DNA from 4 places in the Planococcus sp. SE5232 genome. Region 1 is predicted to be linked to each of the others. Evidence: riboswitches for the same ligand, from Rfam matches in the RefSeq annotation. Region 1 holds a riboswitch; each other region holds the start of a gene.

The links. A riboswitch is a leader RNA that binds a small molecule or an ion and turns the genes downstream of it on or off. The one in region 1 is predicted to bind cobalamin.
Region 2: it holds a riboswitch for cobalamin, as region 1 does, so the genes downstream of both, cobT (nicotinate-nucleotide--dimethylbenzimidazole phosphoribosyltransferase) here and ACRC6Q_RS03905 (ABC transporter substrate-binding protein) in region 1, are expected to answer to the same signal.
Region 3: it holds a riboswitch for cobalamin, as region 1 does, so the genes downstream of both, metE (5-methyltetrahydropteroyltriglutamate--homocysteine S-methyltransferase) here and ACRC6Q_RS03905 (ABC transporter substrate-binding protein) in region 1, are expected to answer to the same signal.
Region 4: it holds a riboswitch for cobalamin, as region 1 does, so the genes downstream of both, ACRC6Q_RS00830 (acyl-CoA thioesterase) here and ACRC6Q_RS03905 (ABC transporter substrate-binding protein) in region 1, are expected to answer to the same signal.

What each region holds. Positions count from the first base shown of each region.
Region 1 covers NZ_JBOGCP010000001.1:811,486-815,677, forward strand. The annotation lists gene argS (arginine--tRNA ligase) at 1-1,033, shown strand, start outside; cobalamin riboswitch at 1,081-1,267, shown strand; gene ACRC6Q_RS03905 (ABC transporter substrate-binding protein) at 1,684-2,661, shown strand; gene ACRC6Q_RS03910 (FecCD family ABC transporter permease) at 2,654-3,646, shown strand; gene ACRC6Q_RS03915 (adenosylcobinamide amidohydrolase) at 3,649-4,192, shown strand, end outside.
Region 2 covers NZ_JBOGCP010000001.1:287,499-291,690, reverse strand. The annotation lists gene ACRC6Q_RS01355 (DsbA family protein) at 1-274, shown strand, start outside; gene ACRC6Q_RS01350 (monooxygenase) at 287-595, shown strand; gene bluB (5,6-dimethylbenzimidazole synthase) at 665-1,315, opposite strand; gene cobT (nicotinate-nucleotide--dimethylbenzimidazole phosphoribosyltransferase) at 1,385-2,434, opposite strand; cobalamin riboswitch at 2,521-2,695, opposite strand; gene ACRC6Q_RS01335 (glycine betaine ABC transporter substrate-binding protein) at 2,876-3,808, opposite strand.
Region 3 covers NZ_JBOGCP010000003.1:178,152-182,343, forward strand. The annotation lists gene metE (5-methyltetrahydropteroyltriglutamate--homocysteine S-methyltransferase) at 1-1,731, opposite strand, end outside; cobalamin riboswitch at 1,892-2,071, opposite strand; gene ACRC6Q_RS12105 (site-2 protease family protein) at 2,644-3,144, opposite strand; gene ACRC6Q_RS12110 (DUF2975 domain-containing protein) at 3,573-4,052, shown strand; gene ACRC6Q_RS12115 (helix-turn-helix domain-containing protein) at 4,063-4,192, shown strand, end outside.
Region 4 covers NZ_JBOGCP010000001.1:179,221-183,412, forward strand. The annotation lists gene ACRC6Q_RS00820 (MFS transporter) at 1-310, opposite strand, end outside; gene ACRC6Q_RS00825 (PAS domain S-box protein) at 551-1,330, shown strand; cobalamin riboswitch at 1,440-1,618, shown strand; gene ACRC6Q_RS00830 (acyl-CoA thioesterase) at 1,773-2,258, shown strand; gene ACRC6Q_RS00835 (ribonucleoside-diphosphate reductase subunit alpha) at 2,260-4,192, shown strand, end outside.

The DNA of each region.
Region 1 (4,192 bases):
CGCGCTAGTCCAGGAACATGGCGATAAATTCGTCAGCATGACCCACGAAGAGCGCTTTGAAGCATTCCGCCAGCACGGATTGAAAGTGGAATTGGCGAAATTGCAGCAGGATCTGGCGGACTTCCGCGTGGAATTCGACGTTTGGTATCCTGAATCATCCCTTTACAAAAATGGCAAAATTGATGATGCGTTGGCTAAACTCCGTGCCAATGGGCATGTCTACGAAGAAGATGGGGCGACTTGGTTCCGTTCAACGACCTTTGGAGATGACAAGGACCGCGTGTTGATCAAGAATGACGGCACGTACACATATTTGATGCCCGACGTCGCTTACCATGAAGACAAATTGCAGCGCGGATTCGACAAGCTCATCAATGTCTGGGGAGCTGATCACCACGGCTATATCCCACGCATGAAGGCGGCGATCCAGGCACTTGGTTATGACCGCGACACGCTAGAAGTCAGCATCATCCAGATGGTGCAATTGTACAAAGACGGCGAAAAGATGAAGATGAGCAAACGTACCGGTAAAGCGGTGACGATGCGCGAACTGGTTGAACTCGTCGGCTTGGATGCGGTGCGTTATTTCTTCGCGATGCGTTCAGGCGATACGCATATGGACTTTGATTTGGATTTGGCCGTTTCACAGTCCAATGAAAATCCGGTCTTTTATTCGCAATATGCTCATGCCCGCATCTCTTCAATTCTGCGCCAGGCAGAGGAGCAAGGTCTGTTGGCTTCAGAAGGACAGTTGAACTTATTGACTTCTGAGAAAGAAATCGATGTCCTGAAGAAAATTGGGGATTTCCCGCAAGTGATCGCCGATGCAGCGAAGCAGCGCGCGCCTCATAGAGTTACGACCTATATCCATGAATTGGCATCCAATTTCCACAGCTTCTACAATGCCAATAAAGTATTGGACGCGTCGAATCCGGAATTGACTGGCGCCCGTCTCGCATTGATCACAGCCGTGAAAACGACTTTAGCCAATGCATTGAAAACAGTCGGCGTTGCAGCTCCGGAAAAAATGTAAGAAACACACCCGCGTTTAGGTGTATAATAATAGAGAAGTAACAGAATATGATAACAATTCATAAAGGTGCTTATGTCTAAGAACATGAGTTAAAAGGGAAGCCGGTTCAATTCCGGCGCGGTCCCGCCACTGTATGTGAGAGGAATCTGCTAGATGCCACTGAAGCGATGCTTTGGGAAGGTGCAGAAACCGACGACCACAAGCCAGGAGACCTGCCTTTATGACGACACACCCAAACGCCTGCGAGGAAAGGCTGGATGCGCATGCTTTTTTATGGCGTCCTTTCCATCCCTCGCAGTTTGCTGCGGGGGATTTTGTGTTCCCAAGAAAATTTTTCAACCTTTTGTACCTGAATTGTTTAAGGAGTTATTTCTATCATTTAATAAAATGGCTAGATAAGTTGAGCTAAAGAAATAGCATTTTATATATCGCTGCGACTATCAGAGAAAACTCTAAAGATATGGAGCAAAACAGCGAAGACTCCTGCGGCTTAGCGAGACGACCGATACACCGCAGGGAGCGCAGCGGACGAGGAGGATTGGGCGCGAGCCCGCTGGAAAGCGTAGCTGTTTTACGGAATATCTACTACTACAAATTATTAGTTCAATTTATATAGATAAAGCATTACAAACAACAAGGGGGTTTTATTCATGAAGAAGATTTGGAAATTTGGAGCAACAGCAGGGTTGGCCGCGGTTTTAATGGCAGGGTGCGGAGATACGGCAACACCGGTGGAAGAAGAAGACGTGGAAACACCGGCAGAACCGCCGACAGAAGTGGTGGATGTTGAATTTCCAGTGACCATGACGGATGCAGTCGGGGAAGAAGTGGTCATTGAGGAAGAACCGGAAGCTATTGTCTCAATGGTGCCGTCGAATACGGAAATCGTCTATGAGTTAGGGGCGGGCGACAAAATGGTCGGGGTCTCGGATTTTGACAATTACCCGGAAGAGGCAACAGAAGTCGAGAAAATCGGCGGCCAGGAATTCAATGTGGAGAAAATCATCAGCCTTCAGCCGGACTTGGTGCTGGCCCATGAATCCGGACTGGGTGTCGGAGACGCAGGCTTACAGCAATTGCGTGATGCGGGACTTGATGTATTCGTCGTCAATAATGCGATCAGTTTTGAAGAAGTCTATGATTCCATCACGGTTATCGCGCAAGCGACCGGTACGATGGAAGCAGCGGAAAGCATTGTTTCAGAAATGGAAGTACAAGTGGCGGAAATCGAGGAACTGGCAAGTACAATCGAAGAGCCGAAAACAGTCTTTTTGGAAGTTGGCAGCCAGCCGGACATCTATACGACCGGTAAAGGGACATTTATGGACGAAATGCTGACACTCATCAACGCTGAAAATGTAGCCGGCGATTTGGAAGGTTGGGTAAGCATGGATCCGGAAGCCATCGTTGCGGCTAATCCAGATGTGATCATTACAACTGAGGGTGCCTATGTAGAAGACGCTGTCGAACAGATCAAATCACGCAGCGGCTTCGCAGAAGTGACTGCTGTTAAAGAAGATGCTGTCTATAACCTGGATTCGGATATGCTCACCCGTTCAGGCCCACGCTTATCAGAAGGGCTGATGGAAATGGCGCAAGCTGTTTACCCTGAAGTTTTCAATGACTAAGAATGTACTGGCATACAGCGTCTCGCTGCTGATTTTAGCAGGAGCCGTACTGCTGGGAGTAACGGTCGGAACGGTCTCCATTTCACCGGTCGTGCTGTGGAATCCGTCAGCGGATGAAGCAGCTGCCAATATACTATGGAACATCCGCATGCCCCGTGTCATTTTAGCAGGGCTTGTCGGTGCGGCGCTGGCGATTGCCGGTGCAGCGTTTCAGGGGCTTCTGAAGAATCCACTGGCCGATCCTTACACCTTGGGAGTGTCTTCCGGTGCCTCAGTCGGCGCTGTGATGACGCTCTTTTTTGGTATTTCGATTCCGTTTCTGGGACCATTCACCTTACCGGTCATGAGCATGATCGGTGCGCTTTTGACGATGCTTGCCGTCATGAGCTTCGCTAAGCTGGTGGATCGCTCCATGAAAATGGAAACGGTCATTTTGACAGGCATCATCTTCAGTTCATTTCTCGGATCGATCATTTCCCTGATGATCGCGTTGACCGGGGAAGAACTGCGCCAAATCATCGGCTGGCTGCTCGGCAGTGTGTCGATGCGGGGCTGGCCATACGTGCGGATGGCGCTGCCCTTCGTTTTGATCGGCTCTTTCGTTTTATGGCTGAAGCGCCGTGAGTTGAACGCCATGCTGTTCGGGGAAGAGCGCGCGCAGCATTTGGGTGTGGATGTCAAAAAGAGCAAAATGACGATTTTAATCGGTGGTTCGGTACTGACGGGAGCAGCTGTTTCGGTTTCAGGAACCATCGGCTTTGTCGGCTTGGTCGTTCCGCATATGACCCGGTTGCTATGGGGGGCGGACCATCGGCACGTTTTGCCTTTATCGTTCATCAACGGAGCAGCTCTTTTGATTGTCTGTGATTTGGTATCACGAACCATCATTTCACCGACGGAATTGCCGATCGGTGTCATTACCGCCTTTATTGGAGCGCCGGTATTTGCATTCATCTTTTTCCGACAACGCAAAGGAGGAGCTTAACTATGCTTGAAATAAAAGGGCTGACAGGCGGCTACGGCGATCAGGATATCGTCAAAGACGTATCGTTTACTGTCGATAAAGGCTCAATTCTCGGTATTTTAGGACCAAACGGGAGCGGCAAATCGACCCTGATGAAACTGATCAGCGGCGTGCTGCCGGCAGCAAAAGGGGATGTCCGGATAGACGGTGTATCGGTTGCTGATTTTCCGGCAAAGGATTTGGCCAGAAAAATGGCGGTCTTGCCTCAATTGCATGCCCACGCTTTTGCCCATACCGTCCGGGAAACGATTTCACTTGGCAGATACCCATATCAAAGCGGCTGGTTTTCTTCCTGGTCGGAAGAAGATGAGCAGGCCGTACTGGAGGCGATGCGCCTGATGGACATCAGCCATTACGAAAAAACTCAGATCGACCGGATGTCGGGCGGCGAACAACAGCGCGTCTTTGTGGCTCAGGCACTGGCGCAGGATGCAGGGATTCTGTTGCTGGATGAGCCGACCAACCATCTGGACATCAACCATCAGAAGGAATTACTCGACACCATTA
Region 2 (4,192 bases), 520 kb from region 1:
CAAAGGCGTAAAACTTGTCGGCGGCCGCCCATTCGAATCCTATGTGGATGGCTTGAAGCAAGTGCTGAATCAGGACGAACTGCAAGCAAAGCCGCAACCCGCGCTTTCGCAGTTGTTGGAAAGAGAACAATTGCTCTTTTCCAAGGAAATCGAAGTCATGTACGATGTGGAGTCGACAGAGGTAAACTCGTTTATTGAAAAAGAACTTTCGCCAGGGTATTATCAAACAAATGAAATTTTAGGCGAAGCCTATTTCTCACTGATTAAAAATTGAGGAGGAAACAAGATGGCATATATCCTGCAAGTGGATTTCGAGATGAATGGCCCTTTCGGAGACGAGATGGCTGAGGCATTCTCAGAACTGGCAACAAGCATCAACAATGAAGAGGGCTTTATCTGGAAAATCTGGACCGAAAGCCCGGAAACCAAAGAAGCCGGCGGAATTTACCTTTTCGAGACAAAAGACGCGGCGGAAAAATACGTGGAAATGCACACTGACCGATTGGCTGGCTTTGGCATAACACCGGTACACGCCAAGATTTTCGAGGTCAATTCTGCATTGACGGAAATTAATAAAGGCCCGGTTAAGCAGTAAAAGAATCACATCAAATTAAACAGGGCAGGAGACGCTGATTGATCCAATCACGCCTCTTGTCCTTTTCATTTAGAATCCTAATTTCCCATTCCATTTATCTTCAAAAACCTGGTTTTCCAACGAACGCCTTTTTTCCCATCCCGCTGTTTCCAGAATCGGCTTGTCGGGATAATCTTCGGTGTAGCCAAGCGAAAGTAAAGCGATCGGGTCGATATGCGGCGGGATGTCCAAAATGTCCCGGACATCGTTTTTCTTGTAAAAACTTACCCATCCCATCGCCAATCCTTCTGCACAGGCGGCCAACCACATGTTTTGAATGGCGCAGGCAGTTGATAAGGCATCGGTTTCGGGAATGGAATTGCGCCCCAGGACATGTGAGCCGCCGCGTGTAGGATCACAGGTCACACAAATCGTCACTGGCGCTTGTTTCAACCCTTCCACTTTCAAGCCAAGGAATTTGTTTTCTTTTTCCCCTTCATAATGGATGGCCAGTGCCCGCCGCTCCTTGTCTGCGGCCCAAGCCAGTTTTTCTTTTGTTTCAGGTGAAGACACTAAAATGAAGTTCCACGGCTGCATAAACCCTACGGACGGCGCATGATGAGCCGCATCCAGAATATTGGTGACCAGCTCCTCCGGAATCGCTGTCGGCAAAAAGCTTCGAATATCTCTTCTATTATAAATTGCTTTATATACGCCTTCTTTTTCTTCTCTCGTAAACATCTTTTCATCCTTTCAGCATCTCGTCTTCACTTGTTGTCACTGGAATGAATATCCTATGGTTCCGTTACCTCAAATTTCAAGGCCCACTTCAGAAAAGGTGGCCATCTCTCTCATCATGTTACACGCCGCTTCCACAAGCGGGAACGCTAAAGCGACGCCCGATCCTTCACCCAAACACATATCCATATGCAGCAGCGGTCTGATGCCCAGCAGTTCACTGGCTCTTTTGCCGCCCGGTTCCGCACTTGCATGTGAAGGGATCAAGTAAGCTTTCACTTTCGGTTCAATCGCAACAGCGAGCAGCGCCGCAACTGTAGAAATATAGCCGTCCAACACAACCGGCACACGGTTGGCTGCCGCTCCGATCATGATACCCGCCATGCCGCCGATTTCCAGGCCGCCCACTTTGGCAAGGACATCGATCGCATCCCGCTTATCTGGATTGTTGACCTCAATCGCCGTCTTGATGACCTTCACTTTATGTGAGATTCCGCCATTGCCGACCCCTGCTCCGTTGCCGGTAATCTCCTCAGGTGGAATGTCCCCCAGAACAGACAGAATCGCCGTGCTCGGCGTCGTATTGCCGATGCCCATTTCGCCGGTTCCCAGGATGCGGGCGCCGTTTCTGATTTCGGCTTCCGCAATTTCTATTCCCACTTCGAGCGACTGGATAGCTTCTTCTGTGGTCATCGCAGGTCCTGTCGCGATATTGCCTGCTCCTTGCTTAATCTTCCGGTCGATCACTCCGGCATCACTTGGAAAGTCCCCTTTTACCCCGATATCCACGGTGACGATTTTCGCACCGGTCGGCTTCGCTAATACACCGACTCCGGTTATGCCTTTTGCGATGAACATCGTCTGTGCAAACGTCACCTCTTGTGGGTTGGAAGAAACCCCTTCCTCGTACACGCCATGATCGGCAGCCATCACCACAATCGCCTTTTGATCCACCACAGGATACAGTTCTCCATATATTCCCGCCAGTTGTACAGCCAGGTCTTCCAGCCTACCCAGACTATGCGGCGGCTTGATGAGACTGTCCACCCGCCCCCGTGCCATATCCATCACTTCCAGATCCAAGCCCTCAAACCGTCCAATCGTTTGCTGCAATAAATCCATCTTTTTCTTCCCCCTTCTATGTTAAAAAGAAAAAGCCTTCAGTTTATTTGCGCGAACAAATAAACGAAAGACTTTTCCATGATCTATAAGCAGAAAGTAAGCAGGCAGGTCTCCTGGCTCTGGATCATCATTTCACAGGCCTTCCCAGACAAAAGTCCAGTGGCTATTTCCATAAAACTCCCCGTTACAGTGGCGGGACCGCTGAAGATTTTCACTTCATTCCCTATTCTCCCCGAAGGGCACCTCTTACTGATATTCTATTTATGTTTCATCAAGCTTACACTGGATAATCTTGGCCAGTCAAGCTCCAAAAAGGAATCTCAGCAGCGACTCCGCGGGCAAGCGAAGTAGTGAAATCCAACCAACCAAAAACCCCAAATGGGGACATCGTTTAAAATGTCTGCCATTCAGGGTTCAGTTCCTTCTATATAAAAGAATTATTTATTCAGCAGGTGTTAAATCTTCGATTGAATCGATGTCCATATAAGCGGGAACGACAAATCCGATTTTAGCGCCTTCGAGGTTAACTCCAAGATCGACTACACTGTCGCCATAAGTTTCAAGCTGAGTGGCGTGGGTTCCCGGCAACCATGCCGCTACCATTCCGTCTGCTTGTCCTTCAGAAACAGCCTGCCACATCACTGCATTGTCAAGCGGCGTCAATGTTACTTCAAAGCCTTGGTCTTCCAAGACTTTTCCGACAACATTCGTTGAAACGACTTCCGTATCCCATTCCACGTAAGCCAACTCAATTTCTGTGCCGTCTACTGCTTCTGTACCGGCTGTCCATTCAGCAACTTTATCACTGTTTTCTTCTACCCATTCAGTTGTAACTTCTTTAACATCTGCGCCATTTGAAACTTCCAGCATGATGCTTTCGATATCAGCAGACTCCCATTGGAATTGATCAAGAATTGTGTAGGCTTCAGGTTTCTCTTCTTCTAAACCTTCACGTACCATTGTGTTGATCGTTTCAGCATCGCCGAATAAGCCATTAGGATCTTCAAGGTATTTCAAATCATACTTCTGGAACTTCCAGTGCGGGCTCCAGCCAGTGACGATGATCGGTTCTTCGTTATCGATCGCTTCGCCTAAAGCTGCAGCCATCGCGCCGCTTGAAGAAGTGACCACTTCCCAGCCTTCAAGACTTTCGTACTCTTCTGTTGCTGCTTCAGATGCAGCAACTACGCCTGCGCCTGCTTCAATGCCTGTAATTTTGTAACCTAACTCTTCACCGTAGTTCACGTCTTCAGAACCGGAACCTTCAGCAGTTCCTGTGTCTGAAGCCTCTTCGTCATTTCCGCACGCTGCTACAACCAGTGTCAGCATAAGTACGAACATAAGCCCTAAATGTTTCCATTGTAATTTGAACATAAAATAATCAATCTCCTTTTTCTTTAATATTATATAAATTGAACTAGTGATCTTCACCTGCTGATATTCCGCAAATCAGTTCCTGAAAACCCAGTGCTCCTGCATCGCTTCGCTAGCTTCGTCGCAAAGATACGGACCGAACTCCCTTCGGCCGTATCTTTCCTACGGGCTTGCGCCGAACTAACTCGGGCTAAACGCCCGAGTGGATTTCTTGTATGTCGTTGCACTGCTCCCGCGGGAGTCTCCACTGATTTGCTCCATATCTCTTATATATAAGGGAAAATACAGAGTCGCTTCGAATTCTAACCTCTTAGCGCCGGCGCGTTCAGGGGCTAGGCGAAGCAAGAAGACAGGCGCCCTTTGCCTGGCTTCTTGCGGGAGACA
Region 3 (4,192 bases), on a different contig from region 1:
TTGTTCATGCGAAATGTCGTCCCGGACAAATGACCAGTTCAAGATCGTCACCGGCCCTGTCAGCATTCCTTTCACGTAGTTCGAAGTCAATTGCTGCGCCTCCACGACTTCCTTGACTGTCATCGGTGCAGTCCATTCAACGTCCCCATAAATGATCGGCGGTTTCACACAGCGGGAACCGTAAGATACCACCCAAGCTTTTTGGGTAAAGGCAAAGCCCGTCAATTTCTCGCCGAAATACTCCACCATGTCTGTCCGCTCAAATTCCCCATGGACCAACACATCCAATCCAATTTCATCTTGAAGCTCAATCCAGCGTGCGGTTTCATTCTTCACAAATTCCGCATACGCCGAATCCGTGATCTCCTTTTTGCGCCAAGCACTCCGTGTACGCTTTACTTCACCGGATTGTGGAAAACTGCCAATGGTCGTAGTCGGAAAAATCGGCAGCCTGAGAGCTTGCTGCTGCTGTTTCTGGCGTTCTTTGAAAACCAGCGGACGCGTAAAATGTTCCGGCTTCACTTGCGAGACAAGCTCTTTCACCTGAATGTTTTCTCTAACTTCATGCTGTGTCAACGCTTCAATCGCGCGTATGCTTTCGGATACGTTTCGATTGCCGGACCATGACCCTTCCCGTACATAGGCAGTCAGCTGTGTCAGTTCTCCAATTTTTTCATCCGCAAACGATAGGACATCCAACAGGACATGCGGCAGGGCTTTCTCTTTTTTTGTGGTCACCGGCACATGCTGCAGGCTGCAGGAAGATTGAATCCATGCTTCTGCCACATCACATACGGCTAAGACGGCTTGAAGATTCACTGCTTTTTCCGCTAGGTTAGCACGCCAAATATCCCGTCCGTTCACAGTCCCGATTCCCAATACCCGGTCTTTTGGAAAACCGTATTTGCGGATTGCAGCCATATTTTCTTCTGCCCCCTTAACAAAATCAAGGCCGATACCTGCAACAGGCAATTGCGACAGTTCTTCATATGCCGAAAGGGCTTCAAAATAGGTTTGCAGCATAATTTTTGCAGCCGGGACTTCATCCGCTAGTTGTGTGTAGATTTCCTTGACCAGTTTGACGTCTTCTTCGTTCAATGACAACGTTAATGCAGGCTCTTCCACTTGAATCCATTCCGCTCCCGCATCGACGAGTTGCTGAAGGACTTTCGCATAAAGCGGCAAAAGCTGCAACAGGAACAGTGCCTTCGACTTGGCATCATATCCTTTCGCGAGCTGCAGAAATGTGAACGGTCCAATCAGTGTAGGTTTTGTTATGATTCCTAACTCTTCTTTCGCCTCATTGAAATAGGAAACCAGATGATTATGCGTCAACTGCAAAAGCTGTCCTTCGTATTCAGGAACAATGTAATGGTAATTTGTATTGAACCATTTAGTCATTTCACAAGCCACTACTTCATCCGCTCCACGGGCCATCGCAAAATAAGTGCCCAGATCGACCTTGTCCTCTGACCATTTGTAGCGGGCCGGCACTAAGCCGAACATGACCGCGTGATCAAGCATACGGTCATAAAGAGTGAAATCCCCGACAGTCAACAACTCTAATCCAAGCGATTGCTGCCGTTTCAGATTGTTCAGGCGAATCTCTTTCATTTCTGCGAGGAACTGCTCCTGTGATAATCCACCTTTCCAAAACGATTCCAAACTGCGCTTCCATTCCCGATTTTCTCCGATATACGGGTAGCCTACGACTGTACTCACTGTTTTCATCCGCTATTCCTCCTTTAGGATTTACAAGATGCCAAATACAAAAAAGCCATCTCCGCTTATGGGAAATGGCTTAACATTCAAGTTCAATAGACGCTTAAAAAGCATGCAAAAACTTGTTGTCGCAAAATGAATGTCACCACCTATTTCCACGTAGGTATTTGGCGCGCACTAGAAATTGGCAGGTCTCCTGGCTCATCTTCAACGCTCATCACACCTTCCCGTCTGAGACAGTGGTTTTTGTGAATCGCTCCGATTTACAGTTGCGGGACAGCGACGGATTTTCACCGTTCTTCCCTTTTAAGCCAAGCCGCAGCTTGGCACCAACTCTTACACGTTATGTAATTCTGACAACTATAGCATATCAACCACAGAAAATATAGAGTTTTCCGATAAAAGAGATTGGTTTGGTTTTCAAGAGACTTCACAAAAGCAATAACCAAAGACAATTACACAGGAAGCCGCATATCAGTATGCGGCTTCCTGTGGTGCGCTCATTTTGCCCAGTGATGGAAGAAGAAATAGAACGCGATGAGCACGATGACAATGACCGAAAGGATGAGCATGGGCACAAGACCAAAAGTAGGTTCCATTTAAACTCCTCCTCCTTTTACCCTTATCATACTCCGCTTCATCAAAAATTTAAAATAAAAAGATTGATTATTCAGTTATTTAAAAATACGGAGTTTGCATTCCCACTAAAATCGCTGATGCTAAAATTCATTTGAGGAGAATACGTATTTTAGTCTTCCGGCAGTGGCAATTATTCTCGCTGACTCTCACTTCAAGTAATAACTTACAACATTTTTGTAGGATTTAAAGTATGCCCTAGCCGGTTGTATGAAAAGCTTGCAGGGTTTCGTATTCTGGTCGTTTTCTTTAGATCAGCTATCGATAAACTAATGATATCTATTCTTATGAAACGGCTTTACTTTGTTTTCTATTTTCTTTTATCAGGTTTAAAACCTGTAATCCATCACTTGGACCACCGCCTAAAAATGGTGGATAGGTGAAGGGAATCAATGACGTTGCACATATAAAAAAGTTTGCGCCTGCCAGATTGATCAAGATAGTGCCTGTTACTCCGGAAAAGAAATGCGAAGCAAAGTATAGTGCCGCAAACCCAAACAATGAAGCAATCGGTCCGCCCACAAGGAAAACCAGTCTTTGTTTAAATGTAGGTGGCGGCAATTCTTCCCGGTTCGAAGGCTGGCAGAAGCCTGAAAGCGCTATGGTGAGATAGCAGGTAATTCTGCCAAGATTCAACTTCAGTTTTTTCTCTTTACTTGATGAACCCAAAAAAATCTCTGCCTTGGCTTTTTTGTTCTGTGCAATTGTTGCAATTGCATGGCCCATTTCATGTATGAAAAGAGCCGTTGTGATCATAAGTAAAACTGTAAGCACTTCAAAGAGCATCAACAAAACGCTACCTCCGTTTCTGTAAATGTAACCTACATTAATTTTATGTATGCTATCATATTACCAATAATTAGAAAACTTGAAAATGTTTTTCGGAAAATCAATAAGCACTTTAATCTCCTTCATAACAGTACATTTTTATAGAAAAAAAGAGAGAAGATATGCTGTAAACAGCCTCCTCTCTCCCTTTCTTCGATTTTATCGGTCACTCGATCAATCCAGCCTGTTGTAAGAATTCTTCAGCTACAACTTCTACCATCTGGCCTTCATCGTCTGCATGGTTGGTTCATCGATTATAATGCTTTCTTGCGCCTTTTACAGTAATTAAAAATAAAATTTAATTCGTAAATCAATATTTATATATTGTAATTCGATAAATAATAATTTATACTAAACTTAATCTTAACCAAACGAGGTGCTTTAATATGAAACGGGAAACACTGTTCCTGAAAATCGTTCTTTTCCTGATGGCCCTGCCGGTCGTGGCCGTGTGCATCTTTGTCGTACCTCCACTTTCAAGTTTTGTCGGGGAACTCATACCGGAATGGCCATTTTTGCAATACTTCTTCCTGATTGCCCTGTACGGTACCGCCATTGCGTATTTTGTGGCCTTGTATCAAGCGATGAAACTGTTGGGTTATATTGACCGGAACATCGCTTTCTCTGAAAGATCCGTTAAGGCACTGAAGAACATCAAATACTGTGCCTTCACCATCACCATTCTGTATCTATTGTGCTTGCCGATCATCCTGTACGTGGCGCAGGTCGATGATGCACCGGGACTTGGTGGTCTCGGTATGGTCATTACATTCGGTTCCATTGTAATAGCTGTCTTTGCAGCAGTTCTTCAAAAACTCCTGGAAAATGCAATTGAAATAAAATCAGAAAATGATCTGACGGTCTGAGGTGAATAATATGGCAATTATAATCAATATTGACGTGATGCTGGCCAAACGGAAAATGAGTGTAACCGAGCTTTCGGAGAAGGTCGGCATCACGATGGCCAACCTGTCCATCCTGAAGAACGGCAAGGCGAAAGCTGTCC
Region 4 (4,192 bases), 630 kb from region 1:
CGAGACTTGTTACGAAACTGTTGAAGAAGCAGGCCACAGCGAGGGCGATGGAAACAGCAACCGCCATTTTTCGTGAACCATTGCGGTCAATCAGCCGACCGACAAAAAACAGCAGGAAGCCTGCGGTTAAGGTGGCAGCTGAGTAGATGCCGGAAACCGTCGAGCGGCTCCAGCCGAAGTCTTCTATATAATAATCGATGAAAATCGAGTTGGAATAAGTTTGTCCGGGGCCAGAGAAAAATTGGGACAAGGCTGCAATCGCGATAATGACCCAGCCGTAGTGAAAAGCATTTCCTGTTAATTGTTTCATCATGTATCTCCATTTGCCATAACTTCACGTTACTGTATTTCCAAAAGCAGTGTCAAAAAGATGTTCCGAAATCACAATTTCTTATCATAGCATAATACTTCTGTTTTACAAGTTTTGAAATAGAACTGTAAATAAAAGAATGATTCAGATATTTGAAACATCGACAGACACTGAAAGTTTTTCTGAAAAAGTGTAAAATAGAGGATAAGGCAGTTTCTTAGCCAGAAGGAGTGAGAAAAAATGCCAAGTTTATCACCAGTACCACAACTGAGCATTACAGAAAAAGAAGAAATCTATCAGCAAATAGCGGAGTATTCGAACGAAACGACCATCATCCATTCAAATCAGAAAGTCCTATATATAAATCAGCCAGGATCGGATTTTTTCAAAGCCAGCAAAGAGACGCTCATCGGGGCGAATGTGGTGGATGTTTTTACTGAGGACTATAAAGAGTTCATCACTGAACGCATCCGCACGGGCATGGAAGACCGCGCGATCGGAGGATTGATGGAGACCACTGTTAGACGTTTTGATGGGACCCTAGCAGATGTAGAGTTGTATTGTTATCCTGTTCAGTATGGAGAAACGGTTGCCATTCAATCGATCATCCATGACATCAGCGCGCAAAAACAAACAGAACGGGACTTATTGCAATTGAAAAACGAAATATCAACCCCCATCGTTCCGATTATTGATGGCTTGGCCGTGTTGCCGCTTGTAGGTTCTGTCGATGGTGACCGAAGCAATCGGCTGCTCGACATCATCCCCCAAAAAGTTCAGGGGGAGAACCTGCAATGCCTCATCATCGATGTATCCGGCATCTACAATATCGATAAGGTCGTAGCGGAATTTCTCTACAAGATCGATCACATCATGCGCTTGCTCGGCATTCAACTGATTTTTACCGGCATTCGTCCTGAATTGGCTTTAAAAGCGATTGAAGCACGTGTCAATTTCAGCCAATTGACGACCATGGGTACAGTTAAACAAGCGTTGAAGCGGCATTTGACGATTAACTAAAACCTCCACCTAACCAGAAGGTTGAAAAAATTCTTGTCAAAGCATTGAAAGTGATTTATAGTTTAGAAATACAATATTTAGTGATTTGATGAAAATAAAAACTATATATAGTAGAACCAATAACGAAGGTGCCTGAAAAGGCTTAATAGGGAAGCCGGTGAAATTCCGGAGCTGTTCCCGCAACTGTAAGTGCTGACGAGCTATCACAATCCACTGTCCAATGGACGGGAAGGAGATAGCAGAGGATGACGCACAAGCCAGGAGACCTGCCTTCGTTATCGTTTATGATCTTCTCCGGGAGCTGAGAGGGATAACAAAGGTATTTATGTGTGGGACAGCCCTTTTTCTGCTGTTTTCATCTGATATTCTGCGTTTTCAACCCCATCCTCCCTGAGAGGATGGGGTTTTTTCTTTTTACTCAGAGATGGAGGATTGAATACAGATGACGGAACCATTAGCAGCAGGCGTAGCAAGAACCATTCAAACAAGGCTGGTGCTGCCGCCGGACACCAACCACATGGGCACCATTTTCGGTGGCACGGTATTGGCTTATATTGATGAGATTGCCGCCATCACAGCGATGAGGCACAGTGGCAAAGCAGTTGTGACAGCATCGATCGACACCGTGAATTTCCTGTCTTCTGCGAAAGTGGGGGATATCCTCATTTTAGAGGGCGTCGTCATTTCAACGGGCAGAACATCGATGGAAGTGTACGTCAAAGCCGAATGCCAGCATATTGAAACCGGTGATAAAAGTTTAACGACTACGGCCATCCTGACGATGGTGGCTGTCGACAGCGAAGGCAAACCGACACCTGTGACTGGCGTGATTCCCGAAACGGCTGCCGAAGAAAAACTATTCAAAAGCGCCCAGGAACGCAAGCAGCGGCGCATGAAAGTAAACGAATACGCAAAGGAGTTGTGCTGATATGAATACGAAAATCGAAGCAACAGAAATGAATGCAGTGGAAAGAGCCCTTCAACGGGCAACGGATGTATATGGACTGGATACGCGTGAACTGCTGGAACGGGCAGCAAAGTTGGCTGGACAGGCAAAAGGAGAACAGTCATTGCTCTATGCTTTGAACCGCATCACCATGGATGAGCCGGATTGGACATACGTGGCGGCCGAATTGTATGCAGGCGACTTGTACGGAAAAGCTGCAGATAGCCGCAAATTTTCCGCTTCAGAGAAATACGGCGACTTCTATGGACTTATTGAAGAGCTTACACAGATCGGCATTTATTCCGAAGAGCTCCTTGCGGCATATTCGAAAGAAGAAATCAGCGAATTGGGACAGGGAATTGCACCGGAGCGGGATTTGCTGTTCAATTACATCGGCCTGTTCCTGCTGGCTGACCGCTATTTGGCGAAAGACTATGAAGGGCGCTTGTTCGAACTTCCGCAGGAACGTTTTCTCGTCATCGCGATGACCTTGATGCAAAACGAATCGAAAGACCAACGGCTGGAACTGGTCAAAGAAGCCTACTGGGCAATGAGCCATCTGTATATGACAGTGGCGACACCGACTTTATCGAATGCCGGGAAGAGCTTCGGCCAATTGTCTTCGTGCTTTATCGATACCGTTGACGATTCATTGGATGGCATCTATTTGAACAACTGGGACATCGCCCGCCTCAGCAAAGATGGCGGCGGCATTGGCATCTATTATGGAAAAGTGCGGGCTTTGGGCTCAGACATCAAAAAGTTCAAAGGCAATTCGTCAGGCGTTGTGCCGTGGATCCGTCTGGTCAATGATACGGCGGTCAGTGTCGATCAACTGGGCCAGCGCCAGGGCGCAGTGGCGATTTACCTGGATGTTTTCCATAAAGACATCATGAACGGATTTTTGGATCTGAAGACCAATAACGGCGACGAGCGCCGCAAAGCGCACGATATTTTCACGGGCGTGTCGATTCCGGATCTGTTTATGAAGCGGCTTCAGGAAAAAGACGAAAACGGCCGCAGCAACGGTGAATGGCATACCTTCTGTCCGCACCAGATCAAGCAGGTGATGGGCTGGAAAGACGAAAACGGCAACGCGTTGGGTCTCGAAGACTTTTACGATGAAACCGATGAAAAATACTTCAGCGTGAAATACCAGGAAGCTGTGGACCATCCGCTATTGCCGCGCAAAACTTACCGGGCGATGGAGATTATGGCGCGCATCATGGTATCGCAGCTGGAAACCGGCACGCCTTATATGTTCTACCGGGATGAAGTGAATCGTCAAAACCCGAACAAGCACACAAGAGGCAGAGGGCTGACATCGATTTACTGCAGTAATTTGTGTACAGAAATAACACAAAATATGTCTGCAACAACCATCATGAAAGAATACACCGATGAAGACGGCAACCTTGTGATGGTCCGCAAGCCGGGGGATTTTGTCGTTTGCAATTTGTCATCCATCAACTTGCCGAGAGCGGTCAAAGCGGACGTGTTGGAACGGGTAATTCCAATCCAAGTGCGCATGCTCGATAATGTCATTGATTTGAACACAATTTCTGTCGGGCAGGCCGAAGCCACAAATAAAAAATACCGCGCCATTGGATTAGGGACATTCGGTTGGCACCACCTTTTGGCGCTTGACGGCATCCATTGGGAAAGCGAAAAGGCAGTGGAGTTTGCAGACTCGTTATACGAAAAAATTGCTTATGAGACGATCCGCGCTTCGATGCAGCTGGCCCAAGAAAAAGGGGCTTTCAGCAAGTTTGCAGATTCTGAATGGCACACGGGCGAGTATTTTGAGCGCCGCAGCTACCGCGGAGAGCGCTGGGAGCAACTGCAGCAGGAAGTCGCCGCAAACGGTGTCCGCAACGGCTGGATGATGGCCGTTGCACCGAACTCGTCGACTGCGA